Regions from separate parts of the Sphingomonas epibiotica genome, predicted to be linked through region 3. Evidence: predicted binding sites of a transcription regulator. Region 3 holds the regulator's gene; each other region holds the start of a gene.
What was found. Region 3 encodes LexA, which represses DNA repair genes until DNA is damaged. Its sites were predicted from a motif close to GTTCCNCNCTTGTTCT; they were not measured.
Positions count from the first base shown of each region.

Region 1 (4,186 bases), on a different contig from region 3:
GGCCCCGGCTCGGCGCCGATCAGCCGCTTGTACCCGCTGTCGCCCGCGCCCCAATCGACCCGGGTGATGCCGTCGTCTACGGCGCGGACGAGATTGCGGTAATAGAGCAGCTTTCCCGGCGAACGCTGGCGGAAGGCGACGTCGTAACTGTTGGCGATCGCGAACTTATGGGTCCCGGCGTTGATGTCGAACGAGAAGGCGACGGGCTTGCCGTCCATCCGCAGCAGCGCGACCCACAGCATGTCGGCCAGCACCGGATCGCTGACGACCGAGCGCCAGAACCGGCCGTGTCCCTCCAGAGTGAATTTGGCGTCGCTGCCATCGGTCCGGCTGTTCAACCAGCTTGCCCGTTCGACAGCGGCAAGGTCGTCGAACAGCGCCGGCGTCCAGTCGGCACCGCTGGCGAACGACCAGTCGGGTTCACCGAGCGCCGCCAGATGCTTTTCGTTGAAGCGGTTCTTGCGCAGCGTCGACAGGCGCGGCCAGACCCCTTCCGCCTGGCGCGCGGTGATGTCGAGCAGATAGCTGTCGGCGATGAAGCGCGGCATGGCCCGCCAGCCGCTCGCCCGGGCGGCATCCAGTAGACCCTGTAGCATCGGATCGTCGTCATAGACCGGACCCAGCCGGAACCCGCGCACCCGCCGCCCCGCCTCGCCCAGCAGCGCCGCGAAATCGTCGGGTCCGGCGTCCAGCGCGACGGGTCCGCTGCGGAACGGCCAGTAGCAACCGGGCAGTTGCGCCATGCGCAACGCTGCCGGCCCGAGCCCGATCAACGGCAACGCCAGCGTCGGCCGTTCACCACGTTCGACCAGCACCGTCCGCGCGTTGCCACCATAGGTAGCGACCGCCGCCGCATACCATTGGCGGCGCAGGAACCGATGCGTCGGAGCCGCCGACTCCGCGACATTGTCGATCGCGTCGGGCAATTCGTCGGTCGTTCGCGCGACCGGTGGGGAAGTACGCAGCAACATGGGCAACATCATGTCGATAACCCGTTACGATTGGGTAGCGATCCGGTGTCGCAATCCCTGCGCAACCTTGCCCGCCCCTTCGGCCCACGGCATAGCAGACGCGTGGAATTCGCACCTGTCCTGTCGACCGTCGCCAAGACGATCCAGACCGCCATCGCGCCGGTCTTCCTGCTCGCCGGGATCGGCGCGATCCTGAACGTCATGGTCGGGCGGCTGGCGCGGATCGTCGACCGGGCTCGTGACTTGGAGAAGCTCCATCCCTCCTCGACGGGGCCGGAGCATGAACGCCACGTATTCGAATTGCGGCTGCTCGACCGGCGCATCCGCGTCATCAACAATGCCGTGTTCCTGGTCGTATTGTCGGCGGTCGCCAACTGCACCGTCGTCGCCATGCTGTTCATCGCCGAGCTGCTCGATCTGGGTCTTGGCAAGGCGGTGGCGATCGCCTTCGTCCTGTCGATGGTGTTGTTGATCGGCGGGCTGGTCTGGTTCCTGTTCGAGGTGCGGATGTCGGTCCATGCAATTCGCGTGCGCGCCGAATTGCTGGAGCGCGAACGCAAGTGACCCCGCGCCGCGAACGGGCGCTGTTGCAGGCGGCGGTCGCGATCGTCTGTATCGTCCCGATGGTGGTTTCCACGCTCGGCATCGTGCGCGGCGCGGTATGGTTGCAACCGGCCCCGGCGACCGATCTCGACAGTCACTTCCGCTATCTCTCCGGCATCTTCCTGGTAATGGGGATCGCCTTCGTGACCTGTATCCCCGCGATCGAATCGAAGACTGCACGGTTTCGGTTGCTCGGCGCGATGGTCGTGGGCGGCGGTCTGGCGCGGCTGGTGTCGCTCGGCAGTGTCGGCGTGCCATCGGCGGGACATGTGACGGGATTGGGTATCGAACTGATCGTCGTTCCCCTGCTGCTGCTCTGGCAGACACGCATCGCCCGGCGATATCGCGACGCCGCCGCCACATAAAGTTCCGCGCGGAAACCCGATTTCGGGCGATCATATTTTTCTATGTTCCCGAAAAGTTCGCTTGCATTTCACGAACCCGGCGGATCACCGTGCGTCGCGTATCGCCGCGCCCCCGATACCGCCATTGGCCGGCGCGAATCAAAAATTTGCCGTCTTGCGCGATGCCAGCTTTCCTACAATTAGTGGTGGCGAACGCGGGAGAGGCGCTACGGATAGTGTGTCGCCCGCCGGAACCTCCATTGCCGCCAACGCTTGTCAACAGGGAAGGCGCGCGCGGACGTTCCACAGAAATCGACAGGGGTTAGCGCCCCGTGCTAGAACACAAAAGGAACGGGACGATGACCTTCCAGGATAGTCAGGATGCCCAGATGAACGAGCTGCAATTCGCCGATCCGGCCCCCGCCGCCCCGGCCCCGGAACGCACCAGCCGCACGGTCGATGCGCTGCTGCACGCGGTCGAGGTCGATCATTCGCGCGACGCGCTGCTGACCGATTTCGGCAAGGATACGCTCAAGGACCGCTACCTCCTGCCGGGCGAATCGTATCAGGATCTGTTCGTGCGTGTGGCGTCGGCCTATGCCGACGACGCGGCGCATGCACAGCGGCTGTACGACTATATCTCGAAGCTGTGGTTCATGCCGGCGACCCCCGTGCTGTCGAACGGCGGCACCGGGCGCGGCCTGCCGATCAGCTGCTATCTCAACTCGGTCCCCGACAGCCTCGAAGGCATCGTGGAGACGTGGAACGAGAATGTCTGGCTGGCGTCGCGCGGCGGTGGCATCGGCACCTATTGGGGCAGCGTGCGCGGCATCGGCGAGCCGGTCGGGCTGAACGGCAAGACCAGCGGCATCATCCCGTTCGTCCGCGTCATGGATTCGCTGACGCTCGCCATTTCGCAGGGCTCGCTGCGGCGCGGGTCGGCGGCCTGCTATCTCGACATCAGCCATCCGGAGATCGAGGAGTTCCTCGAAATCCGCAAGCCAAGCGGCGACTTCAACCGCAAGGCACTGAACCTGCACCATGGCGTGCTGATCCCCGACGCGTTCATGGAAGCGGTGCGCGACGGTGCCGAGTGGGAGCTGAAGAGCCCGAAGGACGGATCGGTGCGCACCACCGTCGATGCCCGTTCGCTGTTCCAGAAGCTCGTCGAGACCCGCCTCGCCACCGGTGAGCCGTACATCGTGTTCAGCGACCATGTGAACAACACGATGCCCAAGCATCACCGCGACCTGGGCCTGAAGGTATCGACGTCGAACCTGTGCAGCGAAATCACGCTGCCGACCGGCAAGGATCACCTCGGCAACGATCGTACCGCCGTGTGCTGCCTGTCGTCGCTGAACCTCGAAACCTGGGACGAATGGAACGGCGACAAGCGCTTCATCGAGGACGTGATGCGCTTCCTCGACAACGTCCTGACCGACTATATCGAGCGTGCGCCCGATGAAATGGCGCGTGCCCGCTACTCGGCGGAGCGCGAGCGGTCGGTGGGTCTGGGCGTCATGGGCTTCCACTCGTTCCTGCAGGCGCGCAGCCTGCCGTTCGAAGGGGCGATGGCGAAAGCGTGGAACCTCAAGATCTTCCGCCACGTCAACGCGCAGGTGAACGAGGCGTCGATGCATCTCGCCAACGAGCGCGGCCCCTGCCCCGACGCGGCCGATATGGGCGTGATGGAACGGTTCAGCTGCAAGATGGCGATCGCGCCGACCGCGTCGATCAGCATCATCTGCGGCGGCACCAGCGCGTGCATCGAACCGATCCCGGCGAACATCTATACCCACAAGACGCTGTCGGGGTCGTGGTCGGTCAAGAACCCGTATCTCGAAAAGCTGCTGATCGCGAAGTCGAAGAACAGCGATGCGGTGTGGAATACGATCCTCGAGCGCGGCGGGTCGGTCCAGCATCTCGACTTCCTGACACAGGAAGAAAAGGACACGTTCAAGACCAGCTTCGAGATCGACCAGCGCTGGCTGCTCGAACTGGCCGGGGACCGTGCGCCGTTCATCGACCAGGCGCAGTCGCTGAACCTGTTCATCCCAGCCGATGTCGAGAAGTGGGACCTGCTGATGCTCCACTATCGCGCATGGGAGCTGGGCATCAAATCGCTCTATTATCTGCGGTCGAAGTCGGTGCAGCGCGCCGGGTTCGCGGGCGGGGTCGAGGCGGACAATACGTCCGAACTGGCCAAGTTCGATCTGGGCGAGACGACCGATTATGATGAGTGTCTGGCGTGCCAGTGAGCGGGTCGCC
Region 1 is NZ_JBDGHY010000004.1:20,162-24,347, forward strand. Features, by position in the region: gene AAIO73_RS08915 (GNAT family N-acetyltransferase) at 1-983, opposite strand, end outside; gene AAIO73_RS08920 (DUF2721 domain-containing protein) at 1,074-1,535, shown strand; gene AAIO73_RS08925 (DUF4345 domain-containing protein) at 1,532-1,939, shown strand; gene AAIO73_RS08930 (ribonucleoside-diphosphate reductase subunit alpha) at 2,278-4,176, shown strand.
Region 1: the regulator LexA is predicted to act here: its motif matches at 2,256-2,271, upstream of AAIO73_RS08930 (ribonucleoside-diphosphate reductase subunit alpha).

Region 2 (4,186 bases), on a different contig from region 3:
CAGCGGGCCAGCCGCGCGGGCTGACGTCAGCGCGCGCGCGGAACCAGGGCGAGACCGATCAGGCTGGCTACCCCTGCCCCGGCCAGCACCATGCCGACCGACCACAGGCCGTAATCGATCGACAGCGCCTGGGCGATACTGGGGGTCAGCCCGCCGCCAATCACGCCGCCGATATTGAACCCCATCGACGCACCGGTATAGCGCACGCGCGCCGGGAACAGCGCGGGCAGCCACGCGCCGAGCGGGCCATAGACGAAGCCCATCATCAGCAGCGCGAACGACAGCCACGCGCCGATGACGAACAATGATCCTCCGCCGATCATCGGTCCGAGCAGGCCGCCCGCCAGCACCACGCCGAAACAACCGCCCGCCAGCACCCGCGTCGGCGTCGAACGGTCCGACAGCCAACCGGCTAGCGCGATACCCAGCGCCATGAACAGGATCGCGACCAGCTGTGTCTGCAGGAACGCGCCGCGCGAATAGCCGAGCGTGGTGGTGCCATAGCCGAGTACGAAGGTCGTCGCGATGTAATAGAGCGCGAAACAGGCGATCACGCCGAAGGTGCCAGCCAGCGTCGCGCGCAAATGGCTGCCGGCCAGTTCGGCGATCGGGACGCTCGGCGGCGCTTCATGCGCCAGTGCCTGCGCAAAGGCGGGAGTTTCGGTTAGTTTAACCCGGACCCACAGACCCAGCCCGACCAGCGCGACGCTGAACAGGAACGGCAGGCGCCAACCCCAGGCGAGAAAATCGGCCTCGGAAAGGGTCAGCCCGAGGAGCAGAAACAGTCCGTTGGCGGCGATGAAGCCGACCGGCGCGCCGAGTTGCGGGACCATGCCAAAACGTCCGCGCCAGCCGGGCGGCGCATTCTCGACCGCAAGCAGCGCCGCCCCGCCCCATTCACCGCCCAGCCCCAGCCCCTGTGCGAACCGCAACGTGCACAGCAGCAGCGGCGCAACCCAGCCCACCTGTGCATAGGTCGGCAGGAACGCGATCAGCAGGGTCGAACCACCCATCAGCATCAACGACGCGACCAGCGTCGACTTGCGGCCGAGCCGGTCGCCGAAATGGCCGAATACCACCGCGCCCAGCGGCCGCGCGACGAAGGCGAGACCGATCGACAGATAGCTGGCCATCAACTGGGCGGACGCACTTTCGGACGGAAAGAACAGCGATCCGAAGACGAGGGTCGCCGCGGTCGCATAGATATAGAAGTCGTAGAATTCGACCGAGGTGCCGATCAGGCTGGCGATCAGGATGCGGCGATGGGCCAGCATGGGGCGGAGGCTTGTCATGCCCCCGCCTAACGATTTGGCATCGTTGCGCAAGAAGGTTTCCCGAACACGCAACGCTACGCAACTATTCATATAGCCGCCCCCGGCACCGTGGCCGGGGTGACGAACCGCACTCTTTACTTCGCGCTGGCGACCGTCACCGGCTGCAACTGCGCGACCCGGACCTGACCGTCGCGGTGCATTTCGGCACGGCAGCGGTTTTCGTCGGCAATCCGGCGCAGGCCGAACGCGTTCGAACGACAGGCCTTGAGCGACGCACGGTCGATACGCGCGTCGAGCACGCGACGGTCTTCGGCCTTGGTCAGGTCCAGTCCGGCATAGGACACGCGAGCCGAGACGGTTTCGCGCTCCTCGGCATGGGCGACGGACGTCAGACACGCGAAAGCGGTCGCCGCGAGGGCGACGATACGGATGGTCATGATGGTAGCTCCTGCGAATTCGGTGCCCGTCGCGGCAGCAGTCGTCCACGAATCGGACGCCGCCGTCCGCCGGCAACGCGCTGCTAGACCGAAATTGTTGCAACGCAGCGAACCGTCGATGGCGGGACGATGACGGTTCCGAAACAATTTCATTGCTTGTGGCGTCGGGCTTCGTTCCCTACCTGTTCGACGATGTCGCTTGTTCCCACTCCTGCCGATCCGCCCTATCTAAGCGGGCTGAACGAACCACAGCGTGACGCGGTGCTGACTACCGACGGCCCGGTGCTGGTGCTGGCGGGCGCAGGCACCGGCAAGACCGCGGCGCTGACCGCGCGGCTGGCGCATCTGCTCTATACCCGCAAGGCGTACCCGTCCGAAATCCTGTCGGTAACCTTCACCAACAAGGCCGCACGCGAGATGCGCGAGCGCGTCGGGCGGCTGGTCGGCGATATGGTGGAGGGAATGCCGTGGCTCGGCACCTTCCACGCGATCGGTGCCAAGATGCTGCGGCGGCATGCCGAACTGGTCGGATTGCAATCCAACTTCACCATTCTCGATACCGACGACCAGTTGCGGCTGCTCAAGCAATTGATCGTCGCCGCGAACCTCGACGAAAAACGCTGGCCCGCGCGCAGCCTGGCTGGGTTGATCGACGGGTGGAAGAACAAGGGGATGATCCCGGCCGATGTCGATGCCGGGGAAAGCGAACGCTTCGCCAATGGGCGTGGCGGCGAATTGTACCAGCAATATCAGGACCGGCTGAAGGCGGTGAACGCCTGCGATTTCGGTGACCTGCTGCTGCATGTGCTGACGATCCTGCGCACGCATCGCGAGGTGCTGGCGGGGTATCAGCAGCGTTTCCGCTACATCATGGTCGACGAATATCAGGACACCAACAGCGTCCAGTATCTGTGGCTGCGGTTGCTGGCGCAGGAGCGGCGCAACCTGTGCTGCGTCGGCGACGACGACCAGTCGATCTATTCGTGGCGCGGTGCGCAGGTCGAGAATATCCTGCGGTTCGAACGCGACTTTCCAGGCGCGAAGATCGTCCGGCTGGAACAGAATTACCGGTCGACCCCGCATATCCTGGGCGCGGCATCGGGCGTGATCGCGCATAATGGCGGGCGGCTTGGCAAGACGCTGTGGACCGAAACCGATGTCGGCGAGAAGGTCCGCGTCATCGGCGTGTGGGACGGCCCGGAAGAAGCACGCCGCGTCGGCGAGATGGTCGAGCGCGGGCAGCGCGACGGCAAGAATCTCGACCAGTTCGCGATCTTGGTACGCGCGCAGCACCAGACTCGCGAGTTCGAAGAACGTTTTATCGGCATCGGCATGCCGTACCGGATCGTCGGCGGGTTCCGTTTCTACGAACGCGCCGAAATCCGCGATGCCCTGGCCTATCTGCGCGTCGTCAACCAGCCAGCCGACGATCTCGCCTTCGAACGGATCGTCAACGTGCCCAAGCGTGGACTGGGCGACAAGGCGGTGCAGACCGTCCACCGCTACGCCCGCGCCACCGGCACTTCGCTGATGACCGCCGCCGCGCGCATCCTCGACACCGACGAACTGACCGGCGCGGCGCGCAAGTCGCTGGGTCGGCTGGTCGGCGACTTCGCACGCTGGCGCGACATGGCGCAGAGCCTGCCCCATGCCGAACTGGCGCGGCAGTTGCTGGACGAAAGCGGCTATACTGCCATGTATCAGGCGGAAAAGACCGCCGAGGCCGCCGGACGGCTGGAGAATCTGACCGAACTCGTGCGGGCGATGGAGGAATATGAGTCGCTCGGCGCGTTCCTCGAGCATGTCTCGCTGGTCATGGACAATGAGGCGTCGGCCGAGGAGCCAAAGGTCACGATCATGACCATTCACGCCGCGAAGGGGCTGGAATTCGACACGGTGTTCTGTGTCGGCTGGGAAGAAGGGCTGTTCCCGTCGCAACGCTCGCTCGACGAAGGCGGCACGGCGAGCCTCGAGGAGGAACGCCGCCTCGCCTATGTCGCGATCACCCGCGCCCGGCGACTGGCGGTGGTGTTCCATGCCGCCAATCGTCGCATCTACGGCCAGTGGAATTCGTCGTTGCCGTCGCGCTTCGTCGGCGAACTCCCGCCCGAGCATATCGAGACGGAAACCACCATGGCGGGTGGCGAGAGCCTGTGGCGTGCCAATTGGAGCGAGCGGGCCGACCCGTTCGCCGACGTCGCGCGCGGGACGGGGCGCGGTCCGGGCTGGCAGCGCGCCGCGTCGCAGGGGTCGAGCTTCACCACCACTCCGTCGCGGGTGGTCGAGGCGCGCGCGAGCGCGATCAGCCTTGGCAATAAAGGGCGCAGCGATCTGTCGACCGGGCAGCGAGTGTTCCATCAGAAATTCGGCTACGGCACGATCGAGACGATTGAGGGTAACAAGCTGGAAGTACAGTTCGAGACCGCCGGACAGAAACGGGTGCTCGACAGTTTTGTGACGCCAGGTTGATGTGTT
Region 2 is NZ_JBDGHY010000002.1:435,439-439,624, reverse strand. Features, by position in the region: gene AAIO73_RS05835 (GGDEF domain-containing protein) at 1-24, shown strand, start outside; gene AAIO73_RS05830 (MFS transporter) at 27-1,292, opposite strand; gene AAIO73_RS05825 (UrcA family protein) at 1,409-1,711, opposite strand; gene AAIO73_RS05820 (ATP-dependent helicase) at 1,904-4,180, shown strand.
Region 2: the regulator LexA is predicted to act here: its motif matches at 1,885-1,900, upstream of AAIO73_RS05820 (ATP-dependent helicase).

Region 3 (4,186 bases):
CGACTACAAGCGCAGCCATGCCGATGGCGCCAACATGCTGGCCCGTGCGCTAAAGCCGCATGGCGGGATCGTGATGTGGCGGGCGTTCGTCTACGCCAATGAAAAGCCCGAGGACCGGGTGCGGCAGGCCTATAGCGAGTTCGAACCGCTCGACGGCAAGTTCGCCGACAATGTGATCGTGCAGGTTAAGAACGGCCCGATTGATTTCCAGCCGCGCGAACCCTTCCATCCGCTGTTCGGGGCGACGCCGCGCACGCCGCTGATGATGGAAGTGCAGATCACCAAGGAATATATGGGGTTCGCCACGCACCTCGTCTATCTAGGGACCCTGTGGCAGGAGGTTCTGCGCAGCGACACCTATCGTCCGCGCAAGGGCGCCACGGTCGCCGACGTGCTCGACACGCCGGTACGGCCGGGTGCGCTGACGGGAATGGCGGGGGTGTCGAACATCGGCACCGATCGCAACTGGTCGGGATCGCAATTCGATCAGGCGAACTGGTATGCGTTCGGGCGGCTGGCGTGGAACCCGGACGGCGATGCGCGCGAGATCGCGCGCGACTGGGCGGCGATGACATGGGGGCAGGCGACGGCCGACCCGATCGTCGCGATGATGATGCGGTCGCATGAGGCGGTCGTCGATTACATGATGCCGCTGGGGCTCAACCACCTGTTCGCCACCGGACATCATTACGGACCGGGGCCTTGGGTCGACGATCTGGCGCGAGAGGACTGGAACCCGGTCTATTTCCACAAGGCCGACCGGAACGGCATCGGGTTCGATCGGACGCCGTCGGGCAGTAATGCCGCCGCGCAATATGCGCCGGTGCTGGCCAAGAAGTTCAGCGATCCCAGGGCAGTGCCCGAAAATCTGCTGCTGTGGTTCCATCACGCGTCATGGGACCGGCGAATGGCGTCGGGGCGGACGCTGTGGGAGGACCTGGTCGCGCATTACGACCGGGGCGTGGCCGAGGTCGCAGCGATGCAGGCGCAATGGGCGGCGATGGAGGGGAAGGTCGATGCGCAGCGCTTTGCCGAGGTCAGCCAGTTCCTCGCGATCCAGCGGAAGGAGGCGCAGTGGTGGCGAGATGCATGCATCGCGTACTTCGCGGAAGTGTCGGGCCGTCCGATCCCGGCCGGGGTAACGCCGCCGCCGCATCCGGCCAGCTATTACAAGGCGATACGGACTCCATGGGCGCCGGGAAACGGCAAGTAACGGTGAGGCCCCGCCCGGCTGGAGAAGCCGGGCGGGGCGCCAAAGTTCACTAAGTTCACACTTGCGCGCGGTTTGTTTGCAATCGCGACTGAATCTTAACAGGCGGTTTGTAGGGGTTAGATCGCTCTCACCCTTCCACGGCGTTGCCGCTCCCTTCCTCGCCGCCGGGGAAGGGAATGGAGGTTAGTATCGGCGGAGAAGGCCGGCGAGTTTGCCCTGCACGCGCACCTGTTCGGGACGATAGCGCTGCGGATCGTAGCTGCGGTTGGCGGGGTCGAGACGGATCATTGCGCCTTCGCGGCGGAAATATTTAAGCGTCGCCTCGCTATCCTCGATCAGCGCCACGACAATCTCGCCGTCGCGGGCGGTTTCGGTCCGGCGAACCAGCGCATAGTCGCCGTCGAGAATGCCGGCTTCGACCATCGAGTCCCCCGCAACTTCAAGGGCATAATGATCGCCAGCACCGAGCAGCGCCGCGGGAACGGGCAACGTCGCCTGTCCCTCGATCGCTTCAATCGGGACACCGGCGGCGATGCGGCCGTGCAGCGGCAGTTCGATGACGTCGTTCGCAGGCTGGGGCGTGGGGCGGGGGGCGGCGGCAGGCTTGGCCGCCGTCTTCTTGGCGACCGGCCGCTCGGGCATCCGCAACACTTCGAGCGCGCGGGCGCGATTGGGCAGGCGGCGAATGAATTCGCGTTCCTCCAGCGCCGAGATCAGGCGGTGAACGCCCGACTTGGACTTGAGGTCGAGCGCTTCCTTCATCTCCTCGAACGAAGGCGATACGCCGGTCGCGCGCAACCGGTCGTCGATGAAGCAGATCAGCTCGTGCTGCTTACGGGTCAGCATGGGGTCCTCCGTCGGAACAGACGTGGAACCAATAGGAAACGATTTGCTTGCCGTCAAGCGAGTTGCAGGATTTCCGCCGAGTCGCCCGCATCGGCTGCCGGGGCGTACGGCGGGCGGACGATCAGACAGTCCGAACGCGCCAGCGTCCGCAACATGGAGCTGTCCTGGATGGCCGCGGTCGATGCCTGTCCGTCGACCAGCGTCGCACGCAGATAGTCCTGTCGCGGGCCGTTGGCCGGTAGCGGGTGGGCCATTGTCGCGCGAACGGTGCGGGGCAGCGGGTTGGTCGCGCCGGCAAGGCGCGCGACCAATGGCCGGACGAACAACAGGGCGGTGATGTATGCCGAGACCGGGTTGCCGGGCAGTCCGAGTACCGCCGCCTGCCCAAGCGTTCCAGCCAGCATCGGCTTGCCCGGCCGCAGCGCGATCCGCCAGAAATCGAGCGTCCCGCCCGCCGCCGCCAGTGCCGGACGGACCAGATCATGGTCGCCGACCGAGGCGCCGCCGGTGGTGACCAGCAGGTCGCAATCGACCGCGGCAAAGGCGCTGACTAGTGCCTCCAGCCGGTCGGGCAGGATGCCGAGGTCGATGCGGTCGACCGGCAGGTCGCCGAGCAGACCGGCGAGCATCAGTCCGTTGGTTTCGGGCAATTGGTCGTCGCGGATCGGCTGTCCGGCAGGGACCAGTTCGTCGCCGGTCGCGGCGATGGCGACGCGGACGCGGCGGCCGACCGGCAGCGTGCCGTGACCGGCGATCGCCGCCAGTGCAGCGCGAGGGGGGGTGATGCGTTCGCCGGCGGCGATTAGCAGTTCGCCCTCGCGGAAATCGAGGCCGGCGCGACGGACATTGCCGCCACGTACGGGGCCTTCACCGGACAAATGAAGCTGGTCGCCGTCACGCGTCGCTTCCTCCTGCACCAGCACGCAGTCGGTGCCGGTCGGCATTGCCGCGCCGGTGAAGATGCGGGTGGCTTGTCCTTCACCGACGGCGCCGGAAAAGGCGGCACCGGCGGCGCTTTCGCCGATGACGGCGAATGGTCCAGGCAGGTCGTCGAAGCGGATCGCATAGCCGTCCATGGCCGATAGCGGGCGCGCGGGCTGGGTGCGGCGGGCGACGACGTCGGCGGCGGCGAAGCGACCGATGGCGTCGGCGATGGGCGTGGTTTCGGCAAGCGGGGCGCGGCCGAGCGCAAGGACGCGGGACTGGGCTTCGGCGACGGGGAGGAGGCTCATGGGTGGGCCTTTTCAAAGGGGGCGCGTAGGCGATTTCTTCAGCGGGGACTTTATCGAAGCTACTATGGAAGTCGCAAATCTATCCACAAACTAGCCTTACCCCGGCGAAAGCCGGGGTCCAGTTGGGAAGGGTTTTCTGTAGGTTACTCACGTCCCCCAACTAGACCCCGGCCTTCGCCGGGGTACGGTTTGACTTTGGCTCCGTCCCGCATTTTCGGAGAGGTTTGGGGCGACCCAGGGTAACGATGGGGCTTCCGCGGTGGATCAACCGCGCAGCCAGTCGCCCGACTTGCCGCCCTGTTTCTCCAGCAGGCACACACCCTCGATCACCATCGTCTTGTCGATCGCCTTGGCCATGTCGTAAATGGTGAGCAATGCGGTGGAAGCCGCTGTCAACGCTTCCATTTCCACGCCGGTCTTGCCTTCGGTCGCGGCAATCGCGCCGACACGGATCGCGTCGTCCTCGAACGCGAAGTCGATCGATGCCTTGGTCAGCGGCAGCGGGTGGCAGAGCGGGATCAGGTCGCTGGTCCGCTTGGCGGCCATGATGCCGGCGACACGCGCGACGGCGAGGACATCGCCCTTTTTCACCAGCCCGTCGCGGATCGCGTCCAGCGCCTCGGGCGACATGGTGATGCGTCCGGTGGCGACGGCAATGCGTTGGGTAACCGCCTTGCCGCCGACATCGACCATATGCGCGCTGCCATCGGCATCGAGATGGGTAAGGCTCATCCGATCATCGCTCGCGTTGCCGCCTCGACATTATGATGTCGCATCAGTGCTTCCCCGATCAGGAAACAGCGGACGCCGTGTTCGACCATCGCGTCAAGATCGGCGCGGGCGCTCAGGCCGCTTTCGGCGACGAAGGTACAGTCGGCCGGAGCATGGCCGACCA
Region 3 is NZ_JBDGHY010000001.1:117,600-121,785, forward strand. Features, by position in the region: gene AAIO73_RS00585 (alpha-glucuronidase family glycosyl hydrolase) at 1-1,213, shown strand, start outside; gene lexA (transcriptional repressor LexA) at 1,397-2,059, opposite strand; gene AAIO73_RS00595 (molybdopterin molybdotransferase MoeA) at 2,113-3,291, opposite strand; gene moaC (cyclic pyranopterin monophosphate synthase MoaC) at 3,556-4,023, opposite strand; gene trpC (indole-3-glycerol phosphate synthase TrpC) at 4,020-4,186, opposite strand, start outside.